4 regions of the Arthrobacter sp. MDB1-55 genome follow, and region 1 is predicted to be linked to each of the others. Evidence: riboswitches for the same ligand, from Rfam matches in the RefSeq annotation. Region 1 holds a riboswitch; each other region holds the start of a gene.
What was found. Region 1 has a riboswitch for S-adenosylmethionine ahead of AC5RU3_RS11610 (bifunctional o-acetylhomoserine/o-acetylserine sulfhydrylase). Riboswitches for the same ligand answer to the same signal wherever they lie in the genome.
Positions count from the first base shown of each region.

Region 2: linked by a shared signal. The riboswitch ahead of AC5RU3_RS08030 (ABC transporter ATP-binding protein) and the one ahead of AC5RU3_RS11610 (bifunctional o-acetylhomoserine/o-acetylserine sulfhydrylase) in region 1 are both predicted to bind S-adenosylmethionine.
Region 3: linked by a shared signal. The riboswitch ahead of AC5RU3_RS03420 (aminotransferase class V-fold PLP-dependent enzyme) and the one ahead of AC5RU3_RS11610 (bifunctional o-acetylhomoserine/o-acetylserine sulfhydrylase) in region 1 are both predicted to bind S-adenosylmethionine.
Region 4: linked by a shared signal. The riboswitch ahead of AC5RU3_RS00635 (rhodanese-like domain-containing protein) and the one ahead of AC5RU3_RS11610 (bifunctional o-acetylhomoserine/o-acetylserine sulfhydrylase) in region 1 are both predicted to bind S-adenosylmethionine.

Region 1 is NZ_JBNHID010000002.1:914,239-918,517, forward strand. It holds gene AC5RU3_RS11595 (cellulase-like family protein) at 1-1,133, shown strand, start outside; gene AC5RU3_RS11600 (hypothetical protein) at 1,203-1,469, opposite strand; gene AC5RU3_RS11605 (SDR family NAD(P)-dependent oxidoreductase) at 1,564-1,953, opposite strand; SAM riboswitch class IV at 2,134-2,250, shown strand; gene AC5RU3_RS11610 (bifunctional o-acetylhomoserine/o-acetylserine sulfhydrylase) at 2,294-3,619, shown strand; gene AC5RU3_RS11615 (hypothetical protein) at 4,008-4,279, shown strand, end outside.
Region 2 is NZ_JBNHID010000002.1:185,382-189,660, reverse strand. It holds gene AC5RU3_RS08040 (ABC transporter permease) at 1-250, opposite strand, end outside; gene AC5RU3_RS08035 (aliphatic sulfonate ABC transporter substrate-binding protein) at 247-1,299, opposite strand; gene AC5RU3_RS08030 (ABC transporter ATP-binding protein) at 1,368-2,204, opposite strand; SAM riboswitch class I at 2,210-2,310, opposite strand; gene AC5RU3_RS08025 (nucleoside/nucleotide kinase family protein) at 2,543-3,226, shown strand; gene AC5RU3_RS08020 (DUF2975 domain-containing protein) at 3,303-3,794, shown strand; gene AC5RU3_RS08015 (helix-turn-helix domain-containing protein) at 3,794-4,048, shown strand; gene AC5RU3_RS08010 (ANTAR domain-containing response regulator) at 4,058-4,279, shown strand, end outside.
Region 3 is NZ_JBNHID010000001.1:706,065-710,343, forward strand. It holds gene AC5RU3_RS03415 (class I SAM-dependent methyltransferase) at 1-712, opposite strand, end outside; gene AC5RU3_RS03420 (aminotransferase class V-fold PLP-dependent enzyme) at 806-2,164, opposite strand; SAM riboswitch class IV at 2,208-2,322, opposite strand; gene hisN (histidinol-phosphatase) at 2,380-3,204, opposite strand; gene AC5RU3_RS03430 (cold-shock protein) at 3,358-3,561, opposite strand; gene rsgA (ribosome small subunit-dependent GTPase A) at 3,737-4,279, opposite strand, start outside.
Region 4 is NZ_JBNHID010000001.1:126,774-131,052, forward strand. It holds gene AC5RU3_RS00620 (sigma-70 family RNA polymerase sigma factor) at 1-45, shown strand, start outside; gene AC5RU3_RS00625 (COG4315 family predicted lipoprotein) at 47-637, opposite strand; gene AC5RU3_RS00630 (O-succinylhomoserine sulfhydrylase) at 788-2,071, opposite strand; gene AC5RU3_RS00635 (rhodanese-like domain-containing protein) at 2,064-2,516, opposite strand; SAM riboswitch class IV at 2,523-2,648, opposite strand; gene AC5RU3_RS00640 (aminodeoxychorismate lyase) at 2,736-3,590, opposite strand; gene AC5RU3_RS00645 (hypothetical protein) at 3,609-3,893, opposite strand; gene pabB (aminodeoxychorismate synthase component I) at 3,993-4,279, opposite strand, start outside.

The sequences.
Region 1 (4,279 bases):
ACGCCATCCGCATTTGTGCGGCACCGCTGCTGCTCTTTGGGGAGCTTGGCCTGGATCAGATGGCGCGGTCGCTGGAGATCGAGGGTCTCGGCGCTGCGCCGGGCGGAGGGTTCTATGGGGAACGTACCCGCTGGTATGACGCGCCCGGCGGTTACGCCATCAACTTGCATGACCGATTCCAGGAGTTATTCGACTCAGCTTCTCGGCACGGACTCGTCGTCCTGCTGGCCAGTTGGGAGTTCCAGCAGAGCCCCGCGTTCGCCCGGTCGGAGGAGTGGTTTCGGGCTATCGACCGGGTGGCGATCCAGGATCGATACACCGTCTTGGCTGAGGCATGGCATCGGCTCATTACCGCGGTGACGGACGCCGGCTACCGGGAGCAGATCGCACTGGTGGAATTGCACAACGAAGTGGACTTCTCGATCCTGCCGGCACTGCACGACGGCGGCAGTGCGGCGGTCCTTCGCCTCCGCGAACAGCATCCGGACCTGCTCATTACCGCAAGCTTCGGGAAGCCTCCACACCTCACGATGCATCAGCTGCCGGATGGGCTCGGTGCCGCCCAGTTCCACATCTACAGCTACGGCGTGCTCGATGCGTTGCAGAAGCGGATAGACATCAGGTCCGAAAGGAGCGCCGGTTTTCCGAATGTTGAGTTGCAGGCGCTGCTGAACCCGGATGCGCCGACCCCGGCCGAGTATGGGCGACCGGCGGAGTGGAAATACCAGGCCACGGTTGTAACGGACCAGATGGTGTACGGGTACGACTGGGTGGATGCCGATGCCTGGGACACCTGGCTGTACAACGAGTACGGCACCTACCGGGAGGTCATGCGCCGCGAGATCGAGTCGCGGGTGACTGCGGTTGCCGGGTGGGCGCGGTGGCAGCAGATTCCGGCACTCATCGGGGAGGGCTGGATCGGTTACACGCCGCTGAATGGGAACTTTGAGGAGGGTCCGATAGGGCGGGAACTCGCTGAACACGGTATCCGGGTAGCGCTGGAGCAGGGCGTCTGGGGGATGGTGCTGGGATCCAACGCGGCGCCGCATCACCCGATGTGGTCCAACAAGGACTGGATCTGGCGAACCAATGCTTTCATCCGGGACTACGGAAGCGCGACCACGAAGGGGTAGATGTACGACGCTCCAACGACCAGTATTCGCTGAGGCTTCGATCCGTAGTCATCCTACGGACGAGCCTGACTACTCCGGGAGTCCTAGACCGGTGTGCCGTTCCAACTGCTCCAGAAGCTCCGTCTGGAAGGCAGAGCTCAACACCGCTCGGTGCGGCGTTCGCTGCTGCTGGTGATACCAGTAGCCTCCGGTCCGGGCGATGCCGCGGTCGATGTTGCCGGCGTCTCCAAGTGCGAGCTCCACCTGGGTGAGGTGCCCCAGCTCCAGATCGTCCGGGGCGCTGGGACCGCCCATTTGAGTGGGCACCCATCCCGGATCTACCGCGTGGGTTTCCACGTCCAGCCACCGAGCCGCGACCGCTGCCGACAGTGCGGTGACATACAGCTTGCTGTCTGAGTAGGAACCCGGCCGCTTGCCAGCATGTGACCAGTCAACCCGACGCCAGATTTGTGGAGCCGGACTGATGCATCCCGCTGCTCAGGTAGATAATTCTCCGTGGCTTCTGCATGCTCGCGGTCAGCACGTACGGTGCGAGCGTGTTCACGGCAAATACGTCACGGCCGCTGTAGACGCCGGCGTTATGGATGATGGCGTCGAACGGCCCAAGGTGATCTGCCTGCTCCGCTACCTGAATGGTTTCCTGCAGGTCCGCCAGATTCCCGAAGACTGCGCCCACCGCCATCCCGCGGTCCTCCACCAGATCCGCGAACCGGGATTCCTCCCTCGCATGCAGCACCACTTCATGATCGCGGTGCATCAGTTCCCGGGCGGCGTTGAGCCCCAGTCCTCCGGCCGAACCGGTGATCAAAATCCTTACCATGGTCCTCCGCGCTTAGTTGAGATGACGGGTTCTGCCGGCGGCACGAGTGTCCTGCCCTCGCCCGATCAGTTATGACAGCAACCGTAGATCGGGAATTCCATCTTGGGCGACGCTTCGCTCGATCCGTAGATCTTCGTCATGTTGGCACTCAGGGCAGCCGGCTTGCCTACACTGGGCTCAGGTCATGAGTGCCAGCATCGAGCCCCGGCTTGCTGGCCGGCAACCCTCCTTCCGCGGCGGGGTGCCCCGGGTGAGGACCTGGCTGTTCGGCGAAGGGCCGGACGGCAAGCGCGGCCCGTGGTGCTTTGAGCATGCCGGGCCCAGATCACAGGAGCCTTGAATGTCCAACGGATGGTCCTTCGAAACACGCCAGATTCACATCGGGCAGGAGCCCGACGCCGCCACCGGTGCCCGTGCACTGCCTATCTACCAGACCACGTCCTTCGTGTTCCCGAGCGCCGAGAGCGCGGCGAACCGCTTCGCCCTGGCCGAACTGGCGCCCATTTACACGCGCATCGGCAACCCGACCCAGGACGCGGTGGAGCAACGGATAGCAAGTCTCGAGGGTGGCCTGGCTGCCCTCCTGCTCAGCTCCGGCCAGGCGGCCGAGACCTTCGCAATCCTGAACATCGCCGAATCCGGTGACCACATCGTCGCCAGCCCTAGCCTTTACGGCGGCACCTACAACCTGTTCGCGCACACCCTGAAGAAGTTCGGTATCTCGGTCACGTTCGTCGACAATCCTGACAACCTCGACCAGTGGCGTGATGCCGTGCAGCCGAACACCAAGCTCTTCTTCGCCGAAGTTGTGTCCAACCCGCGTCAGGACGTCCTCGACATCGAAGGCGTCTCCCGCACTGCTCATGAGGCAGGGGTACCGCTGATCGTCGACAACACCCTCGCGACGCCGTACCTGATCCGCCCGCTGGAGTGGGGCGCGGACATCGTGGTTCACTCCGCCACCAAGTACCTCGGCGGCCACGGCGCGGCAATCGCGGGTGTGATTGTGGACTCCGGCAAGTTCGACTTCAGCAAGGACCCTGAGCGCTTCCCAGGCTTCAATACCCCGGACCCCACCTACAATGGGCTGGTTTACGGTCGGGATCTGGGGGAGGGCGGCGCCCTCGGCGCTAACCTGTCCTACATCCTGAAGGCACGCGTCCAGCTCCTGCGTGACCTGGGCTCGGCGGTCTCGCCCTTCAACGCCTTCCTCATTGCGCAGGGTCTGGAGACACTGAGCCTGCGCGTGGAACGCCACGTCTCCAACGCCGAGAAGGTTGCCCGCTGGTTGGAGGAAAGGGACGACGTCGAATCCGTCGCCTACGCGGGCCTCCCGTCAAGCCCCTGGTATGAGCGCGGCCGTAAGTACGGTCCTAAGGGGACCGGCGCCATCGTTTCCTTCAACCTGGCGGGCGGTGCTGAGGCTGGAAAGCGTTTCGTGGATGCGCTCGAGCTGCATTCACACGTCGCGAACATCGGGGACGTCCGGTCCCTGGTGATCCACCCCGCATCCACCACGCACAGCCAGCTTTCCCCGGAGCAGCAGGCCGTTGCCGGGGTGACTCCCGGACTGGTCCGGCTCTCGGTGGGACTGGAGCACATCGACGACATCCTGGCGGATCTCGAGACAGGCTTCCGCGCTGCGAAGGCATCGACAGGAGCTTAGTGATTCGGTTGCTGGGGTGACCCGCAACAGGTGACGAGGCTGCACCATTGGTCTCGCTGGTCCGATTCCAAAGCTGAGGACCAGCGAGACTTGGCGATGAGCACACCGCGTTCAGCTGCAGGGAACCAAGAAAGTATGCAAAAAGGTTTGCGCTCACCTGAGAAGCGTGTTTTGCTAAGAGTTGAGCAGTGGGGACTCTAGGGGGTGGTAACGGATGAACAGGCGATTCGGTCGAGCTGTTGCTGTTGCTGCGCGGGCCTCGCTGATCGGCGGCCTCAGCGCACTAGGTCTTCTGGCCCTCTCCGCTACCGCTGCTAACGCTGACGACGGCGGGCAGCAGGGCCTCCTGGGGTCCGTCACCTCCGTTGTTGAGGAAGTTGTCGCTCCATTGGAGGCGCCTTCTGATGTCGTCGGTAAAGTTTCTGATCTCGATGGCGGCGTGAGTGCTGTTCGTTTAGTCGCACCGGTTGCCGGTGTGGTCGATTCGACGCTGTCTCAGGTGCCGGTGGTCAACAACGTTTTACCTGCTGATGCCGTCACCTCCGTCACGCAACCCTTATTGGAACCTGCCGACACAGCGCTGTCTCCGGTGCTCACTCCGGTGGGCGAGGTTATTGAACCCGTGCTGGACGTCGTGAACCCCGTCATCGACGCGGTCGA
Region 2 (4,279 bases), 730 kb from region 1:
GCACCGCCGTCGGCGGGGGAAGCTGCACCGCACTGAAGACGCCCACCACAGAATTCAGCTGCCAGGCACCGAGCACCAGGGCGGGAACAACAAGCCCCAGCAGCAGCCGGACCGGGCGGCGGCTCAGCAACCCGGCGGAAGTGTCCGCCGGCTGGAGCGGTGAGACGCCGTCGTCGTCCGCGGTGGTGAGGGTGTGGCCGGTAGCCTCCAGACCCTCCTTGCTGATGGGGGTGGCGTTCTCATGGATCATGAGGAGGCCTGAATCGCTTCGGGGTCGGCGTTGGAGACGTAGGAGTCATCGAAGAGGGTCTCGAGGGCCTCATCGATCTGCTCCTGCGAGGAGACGTCGCCGGTCTCGACGAAGTTCGGGCCAACCTTCTCGAGGACTGCACGCTGCGCCTCGCCCGGAGCAGGATCGACGTCGAGGTTGGTGCGCTCGATGATCACGGCCTTGGCAAGCTCGACGTCGATGCCGGCGACCTCGGCGAGGATCTCCGCCGTCTCCTCGGGGTTTTCCTTGGCCCACTGACGGGCCTTCTCGTACGCGTTTACCACGGTCTGGGCCAGCTCGGGGCTTTCGGTCAGGAACTCCTCGTTGGCGTTGAGGAATCCGTAGGTGTTGAAGTCGATGTTGCGGAAGAAGAGCTCAGCGCCCTCCTGCTCGGCCGATGCCATGATCGGATCAAGTCCGGCCCACGCGTCGACCGAACCGTTGTGCAGGGCAGCCCAGCCGTCGGCGTGCTGCAGGTTCTGCACGGTGACCTCGGAGGGGTCGATGCCCGCGGACTCAAGGGACTGGATCAGGAAGAAGTAGGGGTCAGTGCCCTTCGTGGCTGCGATCGACTTGCCCCGGAGGTCCTCAAGGCTCTCGATGCCGGTACCCTCGACGGTCACCATTGCCGACCACTCCGGCTGCGAGTAGATGTCGATGGTCTTGATGGGCGAGCCGTTGGACCGGGCGAGGAGGGCAGCGGATCCGGCGGTGGAGCCGACGTCGACCGCTCCTGCGCGCAGCGCTTCGTTGGCCTTGTTGGATCCGGCGGACTGGATCCAGTTGACGGTTACGCCTTCGTCTTCCAGCTCGGCTTCCAGCCAGCCCTGGTCCTTGATGACCAGGCTCAGCGGGTTGTAGGTGGCAAAGTCGATGTTCAGTTCGGTGGCCAATTCACCGGATCCCGCCTCTTCGGTGGAGGCGGCGTTCTCGCCGGCGAGGCAGCCGGTCAGTGCGAAAGCGCTGCTTGCGGCGAGCGCTACGGAGACGACGGCGCGGCGGGTGAAGGGTGAGCGGGTGCGGATCATGATTTTCCTTTGCATGGACGGCAGCCATCGCGCGGACGGGCACGACGGCGGAACAAGTGGTGGGTGCGCTAGTGGCCTTTGACGCCGAGAGTGGCGAGCAGTGAGCTCCGCATTCGACCGAGCTCAGCCGAATTGCGGTCGCGGGGGCGCTCGCCCGGCACGGTGAGCACCTCGGTGACGGATGCTCCGGGGTGAGCCGGGTCCGCTGATTTGCCCAGCACGATGATGCGGTCAGCAAGCTGGAGGGCTTCGTCGACGTCGTGCGTGACGAGCAGGACCGTTGTGGGCTGCGCGCGGTGGATATCGAGCAGGAGGTCCTGCATCTTCAGGCGGGTCAGTGCGTCCAGCGCACCGAATGGCTCATCGAGCAGCAGTACACCTGGGTTGCGTGCGAGTGCCCGGGCCAGCGACGCGCGCTGTGCCATGCCGCCCGAGACCTCACGGGGGCGGTGCTCGGCGAAGTCGGCTAGCTCGACGAGACCGAGGAGCTCCGTGACTTTTGCCTTGCCGGTTGCAGCGCTGGTTCCCTTGGGCAGTCCGATTGCGATATTGGCACGCAGGGAGAGCCAGGGAAGGAGGCGGGGTTCCTGGAAGGCGAAGGCGCAGCGGTCGTCGATCCCGTTGACGGCGGTGCCGTCGATCAGAACCTTGCCGCCGGTAGGTGAGTCGAGGCCGGCCGCGGCCCGAAGCAGGGTTGATTTTCCGCAGCCGCTCGCTCCGACAATCGCCAGCACTTCACCGGCGCGAACCTCGAGGTTGATGTCCCTCAGGACCACATGCTCAGCGCTGCCGCTGCCAAAGGAACGGACCAGTGAGGAGAATGTCAGGGGAAGGGCTTGCTTGCCGGCGGCGCCGGGTTGTGTCTTCCGGGACGCCTGCTGCTGTGCACTCAAAAGGGTACTCATGAAACACTCCATCGCTCCTGGCAGTAGCACCCGTTCCCCTGCGAATAGCAGGTAAGGGTTGCTGCGGCGTCAACGATCCAGGTCTCTCGGCCGCTCGGGATGGTGAGCTTCAACTAAACGACTTTCTGAGCCTTCGGCGCAACATGTGTCGTAACAAAACGCGTTCCGCCAGTCCCGAGGGCGTGCCGAGGGGTACTCGAACGGCCAGTCCACCGCCCGCGTTATCAGCTGGCGGTGTTCCGGCCGGGCACGCTGGCTGGGAAGGACCGCGCAATCGGGATCCTGGCGGCACCAGACGCTGAGAACGATCATGCAGCGTCCCGTGTCAGGATGGCGGGGTGCATCTCTCGAAACTGGTTGACCGCATCGCGGGGCTGTCCGCACCGGAGGGTGGCGCCGTCGTCGTCGGAATTGCCGGACCGCCGGGATCTGGGAAGACCACGCTCGCCGAGCGGCTGGTTGCCCGACTGAACCGGGACCAGCCGCAGCCGGAAGGGCAGCGGTATGCAAACGTGCCCATGGACGGCTTCCATCTTTCGGACCAGGAGCTTGGGAGGCTCGGGCTTCTGGGCCGCAAGGGTGCGCCCGAGACTTTCGATGTTCACGGTTACGCCGCACTGCTCGAGCGCCTTCGCGCGCCTCGGGATGCGGTGGTTTACGCTCCGGGTTTCGAGCGGACCATTGAGCAGCCGATTGCCGGTGTACTCCCGGTTTATCCCTCCGCGGGAACCATCCTCACCGAAGGCAACTACCTGCTGCTCGAACGCCCAGGTTGGCGGGACATCCGCAGCATGTGCACTGAGGTCTGGTACTGCGAGCAGGAGCGCAGTGTGCGGATCGAGCGGCTGATTGAGCGGCACGTCGCGTTCGGGAAGAGCCGCGCTGCAGCGGAAACGTGGGTAGAGCAGGTTGACGAGCCGAACGCGCGGCTGATTGAGGAGTCGAAAGCCAGGGCGGATCTGGTGGTCCGTACCGGGTGGCGGGACTCACTATGCGCGTGGCGGGGCGGTGCTCTCGCGTAGGGACGTCGCAGGCGGCGTTGTCTAACCTATCGTCTTTCGATATATTCTCCTTGTAAAACAATCGAAGGAGTCCTCGATGGGTAAGTTGGCCATCCTCGCATTACAGGTCGTTATCGCGATGGTGATTGCGGGGTCGTTGTTCATTCAGCTTTGGATGGTGCCGTTGATCTCTACCGACCTAGAGGAAGCGGGCGTGCCTACCGGGCTGCGCATTACGTTCAACGCCATCGTTGTGTTCGGGATCCTCACCGTGCAGGTCAGCGCCGTCTGCGTATGGAAGTTGCTCACGATGGTCCGCAGCGGCACGGTCTTCTCTCACGGTGCCTTCCGGTATGTCGACATCATCTTTGGGGCCATCACCGCTGCCTCGTTGCTCGTGTTCGCGCTTGCCGTACTTCTCGCACCGGGCGAAATTGCCCCAGGCATTATTCTGCTGATCTGTGGGGCGTCGCTTCTGATCGGTGGCGTTGCGTTGATTGTGCTGGTGTTGCGGATGCTTTTGGCACAGGCAGTGGCGCGTGACGCCGAAGCCAAGCACCTGCGCGACGAACTCGACGAGGTGATTTGATGCCGATCATCGTAGACATCGACGTCATGCTGGCCCGCCGCAAGATGCCCGTCGGTGTACTGGCGGAGCGCATCGGAATCACTCCCGCGAACCTGGCGGTGCTGAAGAATGGCCGCGCCAAGGCGGTCCGCTTCACCACGCTCGAAGCCATCTGTGAAATCCTCAATTGCCAGCCCGGTGACGTGCTGCGGTGGGAACCTGATGAGTCGTCGGCTTCCGCCAACAACGACGGCTGCGGTGCCGATTCAGGATAAAATCACCGAGTGAGTGGGTTCGGGCCGAAGAACGGTGCAATAACGAGGATTCTCACCGGAGACGAGGCATTCACGGCCAGTCCGGTGGCGGCAGCGCTCTTCGACCCCAATGGTGTCGTCCGGGCGATCAACCCGGCCTTCAGTAAACTGACCGGCCGTCCGGCAGACTCGCTGGTCTCGATGGACGCTTTCGAAGCCTTCCCGGACAACCCCGAAAATCCCGAAGCGGAC
Region 3 (4,279 bases), on a different contig from region 1:
GCACGGCGTCGGCCTCGTGGCCGAGGTGGTCGTGAAGATACCAGCGCAGGTTCGACTCGACCTTCGCACGGACACCGGGAGAAGCGTTCTGGTAATAGCTGCGGGACCGGGCGAGTTCCACGATGTCCGGAACCCGAATGGACTGCGCCCAGCCGACTACCTTCGATTCCGGTACCGAGAATCCGGGGCCGAGGGCAGGGCGATAGCTGGGTTTGAAGACATCGCCAGCGTGCATGATCCTCGAGAGCCGGTGCACCCAGGGCATGCTCACATCCAACTGGTTCCAGACCAGAGCGAAACTACCACCCGGGATGAGGATGCGCGCAGACTCGGCGCTCGCGGCAACAGGATCGCACCAGTGCCACGCCTGCGCGATGGTGACAAGGTCGACGCTCGCGGTATCGAGTCCGGTCGCCTCCGCAGTGCCCTCAGTCCTTCTGACATCGGGAAGGTGCTGGGCGAGGATTGAAAGCATGTCGTCAGAGGGATCGACTGCGGTCACGTCCGGGCAGCGCAGCGCCAGCTCCCGTGTGAACTTACCGGTTCCCGCGCCGACGTCTGCGACGCGTTGTGTCCCCGCCGGCACCAACCAATCCACGGATGCAGCAGGGTAGCCGGGACGGACACGGTCATAGCGTTCACTGTCCTGCAGGTAGCTCCGCGCCATCTCACGACGGCGGTGCGCGGCGAGACGCGGACCTCCAACGCCCATGACGGCAACTCCTGGATTGACGGGTACAGCCGGACGGCTACAGAACCCGTCAATTAAATCATCCGTCGGCAGTCCCGGTCCCGCTCGCGAATGTCAGTCGGTGGTGCAGGGGGCAGCCCCGGCCGTTCCGGGCGTATGTGGAGCCCAGTCGGGGAAGGCCCGTGTCTCCACTGCAGGCACCCAGCGTCCGGCGTCAACCACGTAGTCGGTTCCCAACCCGTTCCTGATGAGCGAAGCGAGGCCTGCAAGCAGCCTGTCGACGTCGTCGTGCCGGGAGCCCAGGCCGAAGCTGGCGCGGAGTGATCCGGAGGGCAGGCCGAGACGCTTCAGCAACGGGTGCGCGCAGAACTTCCCGTCGCGAAGCCCCACGCCATGCTCAGCGGAAAGATATGCGGCGACGAGGCCGGCGTCGTAACCGTGAACTGAGAAGTTCACCACTCCTATCGCATCGGTGCTGTCCGAGAAGATACGGTGCACCGTCACGCCGGACAGGGCGGCAAGCCCTTCAATCAGAGCGTTCCGGAGAGCCGACTCGTGCGCGAGCCAGTCATCCGCATCGAGAGCCGCGAGGACTTCTGTCGCATGCGCGAGCGCTGCCGCGCCGAGGACATTCGGGGAGCCGCCCTCATGCCGGGCTGGGCCGGTTGTCCAGGACACCGAATCAACCTTCACCGTTTTCACAGCTCCGCCACCGGCGAGGTGCGGCGTCCCGGCGTCGAGCCAGTCAGGCCTCCCAACCAGCACACCGGCTCCGAAGGGGGCGTACAGCTTGTGACCGGAGAAAACGACGTAGTCGATGCCATCCCTGACGAGGTCCAGCCGCCGGTGCGGGGCCAACTGGGCGGCGTCGACGACGATGCGCGCCCCGTGCTCATGCGCCACACGGGCGAGCCGGTCGATCGGCAGGATCTCCCCGGTGACGTTCGAGGCGCCCGTCACGGCGAGGAGACTCACCCGGCCCGACTCCAGTTCTTCCTCCAACGCAGTCAGCGTTCCTTCGATGGTCTCTGCTGCGACGATTCCGCGGTGAGGGCGGTCGAACCAGGGGAGGAGATTGGCGTGGTGTTCCAGGTCGAGGTAAAGAACCTCCCCGTCCACCGGTACGCAGCCTGCCAGGAGATTGAGGGAATCCGTGGTGTTGCGGGTGAAGATGACCGCGTCGTCTTCTCGGCCACCGACGAAGGTCCTGACCGTTCTCCGAGCGTTCTCATACAGAGACGTTGAAATCTGCGAAGCGTATCCGGCACCCCGATGAACGCTCGCGTAGTAGGGAAGCACGCGCTGCACATAGTCATTTACCGACTGAAGCGCGGGCGTAGATGCTGCGTAATCCAGGTTGACGTAGCGAACCGTCGCGCCGTCAATCACCGGTGCCTGCAGTTCTGCGCCGAGAACTGCAGCAAGTGGTGCAGTGGTCAGCCCATCAACGTCTTCGAGAAGTGCATTGGTCACAGGAATTTACCCCACAAATTCTCATGGGGCTCCACCGAGGTTGGCCCCGCGCTTGCCGAACCAATTTTCTGGACGGCCTGGTCGTCACCCGGGGCACCCCACCGCGGAAGGAGGGTTGCCGGCCAGCAAACCGGGGTTTAGCGCTGGCACTCGTGACCTAGTAGTTCAGAATAGGGCAGTCCCGAATAGGATGCGGATTTTGTTACGCGGCGTTGTCAGGCGCCGGCGCCTTTCTGCAGGAGATCGTCCAGCGAGGGGTTGAGCATCTTCAGCACATCGTTGTGCAGAATGCTGTTGGTAGCCAGTGCGTTCCCGCCGAAGGGGCCGTCAGCACCTTCGAGTGATGTGAACCGCCCGCCGGCCTCCGTAACAATGGGCACCAACGCAGCCATGTCGTACAGATTCAATTCCGGTTCGCATGCGATGTCCACTGCACCCTCCGCGACCAGACAGTACGACCAGAAGTCGCCATAGGCGCGGGTACGCCAGACCGAGTCGGTGAGCGACATAAACTCGTCTAAGTTCCCGCGTTCCTTCCACCCGGTGAGGCTGGAATAGGAGAGGGAGGCGTCCTCCAGCCGGGAAACGCTCGAAACCCGCAGGCGGGTTGCTGCGGCAAGCGACTTGCCCATGAACGCACCGGTTCCGGTCGCCGCCCACCAGCGCTTGCCCAGGGCAGGAGCGCTGACGACGCCGACAACCGGACGACCCTCATCAACGAGGGCGATGAGGGTTGCCCACACCGGAACCCCTCGGACGAAGTTCTTGGTGCCGTCGATCGGGTCGATGATCCATCGCCGGGAGCCGGCGCCGCTGCTTCCGAATTCCTCACCGAGAACGGCGTCGCGGGGGCGGGCTCGCGACAATTGTCCGCGGATAGCTTCTTCGGCCGACTTGTCGGCATCCGTGACCGGAGTGAAGTCAGGCTTGGTTTCAACCGCCAGATCCAGTGCCTTGAACCTCGACATGGTCTGGTCGTCCACGGAGTCGGCCATTACATGGGCAAGGCGGAGGTCATCGTTGTAGCTCTGGAGGTTCATACCCTTCAACCTATATGGTCAGGGCTTCCAGATGCGCCAGGTCGGAACTGGCGCGCTGGCGTGGACATGGACGACTTTCAGAACCACGATCTTAAACGAAAGAAAGGCGCACCGGCCGATTGGCCGGTGCGCCTTTCTTGGAAGCTCTAAGCCTTAGAGAACGGAGATGTTCTCAGCCTGGGGGCCCTTGGGGCCCTGGGTGGTCTCGAAGCTGACCTTCTGGTTCTCCTCGAGCGAGCGGAAGCCGCCGGAGTTGATTGCGGAGAAGTGAGCGAAGACGTCAGCGCCGCCGTCATCAGGAGCGATGAATCCAAAGCCCTTTTCAGCGTTGAACCACTTGACTGTACCTGTTGCCATTTTTTTATTCCTTGAGTGTGAGGATCCCCCCGTACTTCGGGGTTCCCGTCGCGGTGTTCATTTCGCCTGCAAAAAAAGCTTTCGAACTCCGTAGAGAAATCAAGGCTTAACATTCGTGCGCAACACAACAACTTCCATCAGTCTAGCAGGCATTGGGCCGCTGTAAACGCATTTCTTATTGCAGGCCCAATTCCTTGGTTCCCTGGGTGGGTTCAATGCCGGCGCCGAGAAGCCGCCGAAGGGAAGCAAGGCGTACGGGGCCGGACTCTCCGGCTGCCCCGGAATCAACCCATCCGTCCAGTCCGCAATTGACCGCAGAGTCGTCGTGCCTGCACCCTCGTTCACATTCTCCCGTTCCGGGTGCGAGGTCAGGGAATGCAGCAAGGATGCGGTCGGCGTCGACGTGGGCGAGGCCGAAAGAGCGTATCCCGGGCGTGTCGATGATCCAGGTTCCGGGGGCCGAATCGGCGGCTTTCAGCGCGTACGCCGAAGATGAGGTGTGGCGTCCGCGGCCGGTCACCGCGTTCACGCCGCCGGTTGCACGATTCGCTCCAGTAAGGGCATTGACGAGCGTTGACTTGCCCACGCCCGAGTGGCCCAGAAGCACGCTCACCCTACCGTCCAGAAGACCCTTCAAACGTGCCACCGCACCGGGCGCTAAGAGGGCGGATGTGCCGCTGGCCGAGGTTGTTGCCACGGCATCGGGGGTGGACGCGGT
Region 4 (4,279 bases), on a different contig from region 1:
CTGAAGAGTGCGCTCCTTGCCCGCGATGTAGTCCCTGGCGGGTAGGTCACTGAATCATGGTGCCGTCAGGTGCGACGACGTACCACACCTCGTTCACGCCCTGACCGTTGGTGTCGCCCGGTGCTTCATCTTCGGCGAAGTAGTAGATCGGCATTCCGTTAATGGTCACCTGCAGCTCGCCGTCGGGCGTTTCAATGGTGCCGACTTCGCCCGTGACGCCTTCGACCTCCGGAGTCTCGCTGTCGCTGAGCACCGGCGGCCAGGCTTCAAGGCAGCCACCTTCGCAGGCGCTGACGCCGGAGTCCGGCTCGTCATTGGTGAAGTAGTAGACCACCATGCCTTCGGCGTCGACCACAACTTCACCGAGGTCCGTCTCGGCGACGCCGAGGGGAGTTCCGACGGTTCCGCCACCGGCTGCCTCACCGGACGGTTCCTCGGATGCCTCCTCTGTAGCTTCCTCCGTGGTCTCCGCCTCTGTGGTCTCGGTCTCCGTGGGTTCCTCAGTGGGTGGTGCTTCTGCAGCAGTCTCTTCACCTGCGGGGATGTCCTCGGTCTGCGTGTCGGAGCCGCCACAACCGGTCAGCGCCAACAGGCAAACCGCGATGACGGCGAAAAGGACGCGTAATGCTTTACTCATGTTGATTCCTCCCGTGATCACCCCCTGGACACCCGGGGGATGGGAGTGGCCACTTGACCCCTCTGCTGGGAAGACGCAGGAAGCACCCCCGAGGTTCAACGCGGAGGAGAACTCACAGGTGAATCCCAGCTTCGGGCGATTACGGGCAGGTCAGGAGGCGAGCGCCTTACCCAGATCCGTCTGCAGGTCGCTGACATCCTCGAGGCCCACCGAGAGCCGGATGACGCCGTCGGACAGGCCGATGGCGGCGCGGCCCTCCGGCCCCATTGCCCGGTGAGTGGTGGTGGCAGGGTGGGTGATCAGGGTCTTCGAATCGCCGAGATTGTTCGAGATATCGATGATGTTCAACGCATCGAGCAGCGCGAACGCCCGCTCCTTCGCCCTACCCTCGGGCGCGTCGAGTTCGAAGGTCACGACGGTGCCGCCCGCAGTCATCTGCCCTGCCGCCAGGTCGAACTGCGGGTGCGATTCGAGCAGCGGGTACCGAACCCAGTTGACTGCCGGCTGGGCTTCCAGCCAGCGGGCGAGGGTAAGCGCCGAGGATGATGCGTGGTTGACCCGGAGCGACAGTGTTTCCAGACCCTTCAGGAGAGTCCAGGCGTTGAAGGAGGACAGCGCCGGCCCGGTGTGCCGCATGAGTGTTTTCACCGGCCCCTCGATGAACTCCTTCCGCCCCAGGATGGCACCGCCGAGCACCCTGCCCTGGCCGTCCATGTGCTTGGTTCCGGAGTAGACGACGACGTCGGCGCCCAGCTCCGTGCAGCGCTGGAGCAGCGGGGTGGCGAAGACATTGTCGACAACGACCTGCGCGCCCGCGGCATGCGCCAGTTTCACCACCGACCGGATGTCGACGATCTCCTGCATCGGATTGGACGGTGACTCGAAGAAGACCGCAGTGGTTGGAACGCTCAGCGCGTCCGCCCACTGGTTGAGATCCCACCCGTCGACGAAGACGGTCTCCACGCCCCACCGCGGAAGGATCTCATTCAGGATGACGAAGCAGGACCCGAACAGGCTGCGGGATGCGACCACCCGGTCCCCGGCAGCCAAAAGCGCCCCGAGTGCAGTGAAGACAGCGGACATGCCGCTGGCCGTGGCGAAGCACGCTTCCGCTCCCTCGAGCAGGCGCAGGCGTTCCTGGAACATGGCGACCGTCGGGTTGCCGTACCGCGAGTAGACGAAGCGGTCCACGTCACCGGTGAACGCAGCTTCGGCCGCCGCAGCGGATGAGTAGACGAACCCCGAGTTGAGAAAGAGCGCCTCGGACGTTTCCTCGAAGTTGGACCGGGCCAGCCCGCCGCGAACGGCGAGAGTATCCGGCGACCAGGCAGCGACGTCGTCGTCTGTCTGTTGAATGCGGGGATAGCCGCCGTTTCCGGCGACCGGCTCGCGGTTGACCGCCGGAGAGAACGACGACGGCGTGGGCTCACTCACCGGGGTTGCCCTGCCCAGCTGCCGGGACGGCAGCATCGGAACCGGAGTGGGCAGTGGTCGCCAGGCCGCATGCCTGCCAGCCGCCGTCGGCTTCGAACCCGTGGATCACGTTGTACGCGGTGTGGCCCGCGGCGGCGGCGCTCTGCGCAGCCGCAACCGAGCGGACGCCGGAGCGGCACAGGAAGAGCAGTTCCCGCCCCTTCAGGCCGTTGAGCTGGTTGAGGAACGAGACGTTGCGGCTGCCGTCGGACCGGTTCCATTCCAGGAACAGCGGCACGGTTCCGGCGTCGGTGAGGTCCGGGACCCCGACGCTCTGCCACTCCTCGACCGTGCGGACGTCCACAAGGACGGCGCCCTTGCTGACGCGTTCCACCGCTTCCCGGGGGGTGATGTCGCCGGCGTAACCGTTGCCGGAGCGGACCTGGGGGGTTGGATGCTGTGACACTGTGTCTCCTCACGCTGTGCACGTTGGTGATCGTGGATCCTGATCGGTGTGCCGAGTAGTCACCTGAGGCACCCCGCCGTGAAAGAGGGTTGCCGGCCAGCAAGTCAGGGCTTTGCGCTGGCGCTCGTTACTCCGGTTTGAACGTAGCATCGGCGGCGGCAAACCTGCCATGCGCGGCCGTAACGTGCGGTAACGCCATGCCCTCCTGATCCAGCCCGGTCAGGAGACAGCGTCCACCAGCGCGCCCAGCTCCTTCGTCAGTTCCGGCGATGTGGCGACCGGTTTTCCGTCGATGCTCTCGACCTCGGCGAGCAGCCGGACGCTGGAAATCAGCCAGACCCCGTCCGCGGTGAACAGGTCTTCAGGAACGAGAGGACCGTAACCCAGTTCCCAGCCGGCCTCGCGGGCGGTGGCGAACAGCGCCCCCTGCGAGGTGCCGGGGAGGATCCCGCTTTCCAGTTGCGGCGTAATGAGTCGCTTGACGCCGTCAGCAACCCGGGCAATGAGGACCGTCGATGTGGGTCCCTCGAGGACCTTGCCGTCGGAAGAGGTGAAGATGACATCATCGGCGCCGTGCGCCCGCGCGTATCGCAGGGCAGCCATGTTCACGGCGTAGGAGAGCGTTTTCGCTCCCATCAGCAGCCAGGGCGCGCGTTGGGCCACCGTGCTGTCATAGCCGCGGTCGAGCAACAGCACCTTCAGGCGCTGTCCGCGCAGTTCCTTCGGCAGCGGAGAAACCTGCACCCAGGCGGTGGCTCCCGCTCCTTCCTCGCCGCGGGTGGCAACGAGCTTGACGACCAGTTCGCCGTCGTCGTCGGCTTCCGCAAGTGCAGTGGTGATGGCTCGTTCCCAAACGCTCGACGCCGGGACGTCGAGTTCCAGCGCTTCGGCGGACGTGGCGAGGCGCGCCAGATGCGCCTGCAGCTTCCGGGGGGCGCCCTGCACCGCCAGCATGGTCTCGAAGATGCCGTCCCCGCGGGTGATGCCCGTGTCGGTGACCTTGAGCTGCGGTTGCCCTGCGTCGGCGATGCGGCCGTCGGGATAGGCGGAGTCGAGGAACACCAGAACAGTCATGCGCCCAAGCCTAGTCACTCAGGAGTCCGAGCCGCTTCCCTCGTTCAATCCGCGCTGGGCCCAATCTGCCTCGTCGGAGGCTTCCTCCGGGAGTGGATCGGTGGCATCCGGTACCTGGTCGGGGGCGTAGTCGATGAGGCCCGCGTCGACCCGCTCCTGCTCGGTGGCTGCCGCCAGGGCATCATCGTCAAGGCGTTCAGGTTCTCCGGCATGGCCCTGGTAGATGCGGTTGGGAAGGAACTCGTTGTCCGGTTCCTGAACGTCATCCAGGTTCGGGGTGTTCTCATCGTTGGAGCTAGTCATGACCGTTCTCCTTCGTCGCTTCTTCCGTGATCCGTTATATGGTTCCACACCGGGTAGGGGGACGGAAGGGCCCGTACAGCAACCAATGGCGGCGGGCGGTCACTCGGGAAAAACCGAGCCGAGCGCGGAGAGCACCCCGAACGCCTTGGTCCGTACTTCTTCCCACTCGTCCGCGGGGTCGGAATCGGCTGTGATCGCGCCGCCCACGCCGAGCGTGAGGCTGGTGCCGGCGTCGTCGTCCTGCACGACAAGGGTACGGATGACGACGGCGAGGTCCGCCGCGCCATCGAGCGAGAAGTACCCGGCGACACCGGAATAGACGCCGCGGGGAGCACCTTCAAGCCGGTCAAGGATGGCCATGGTGCTGATCTTCGGGGCGCCGGTCA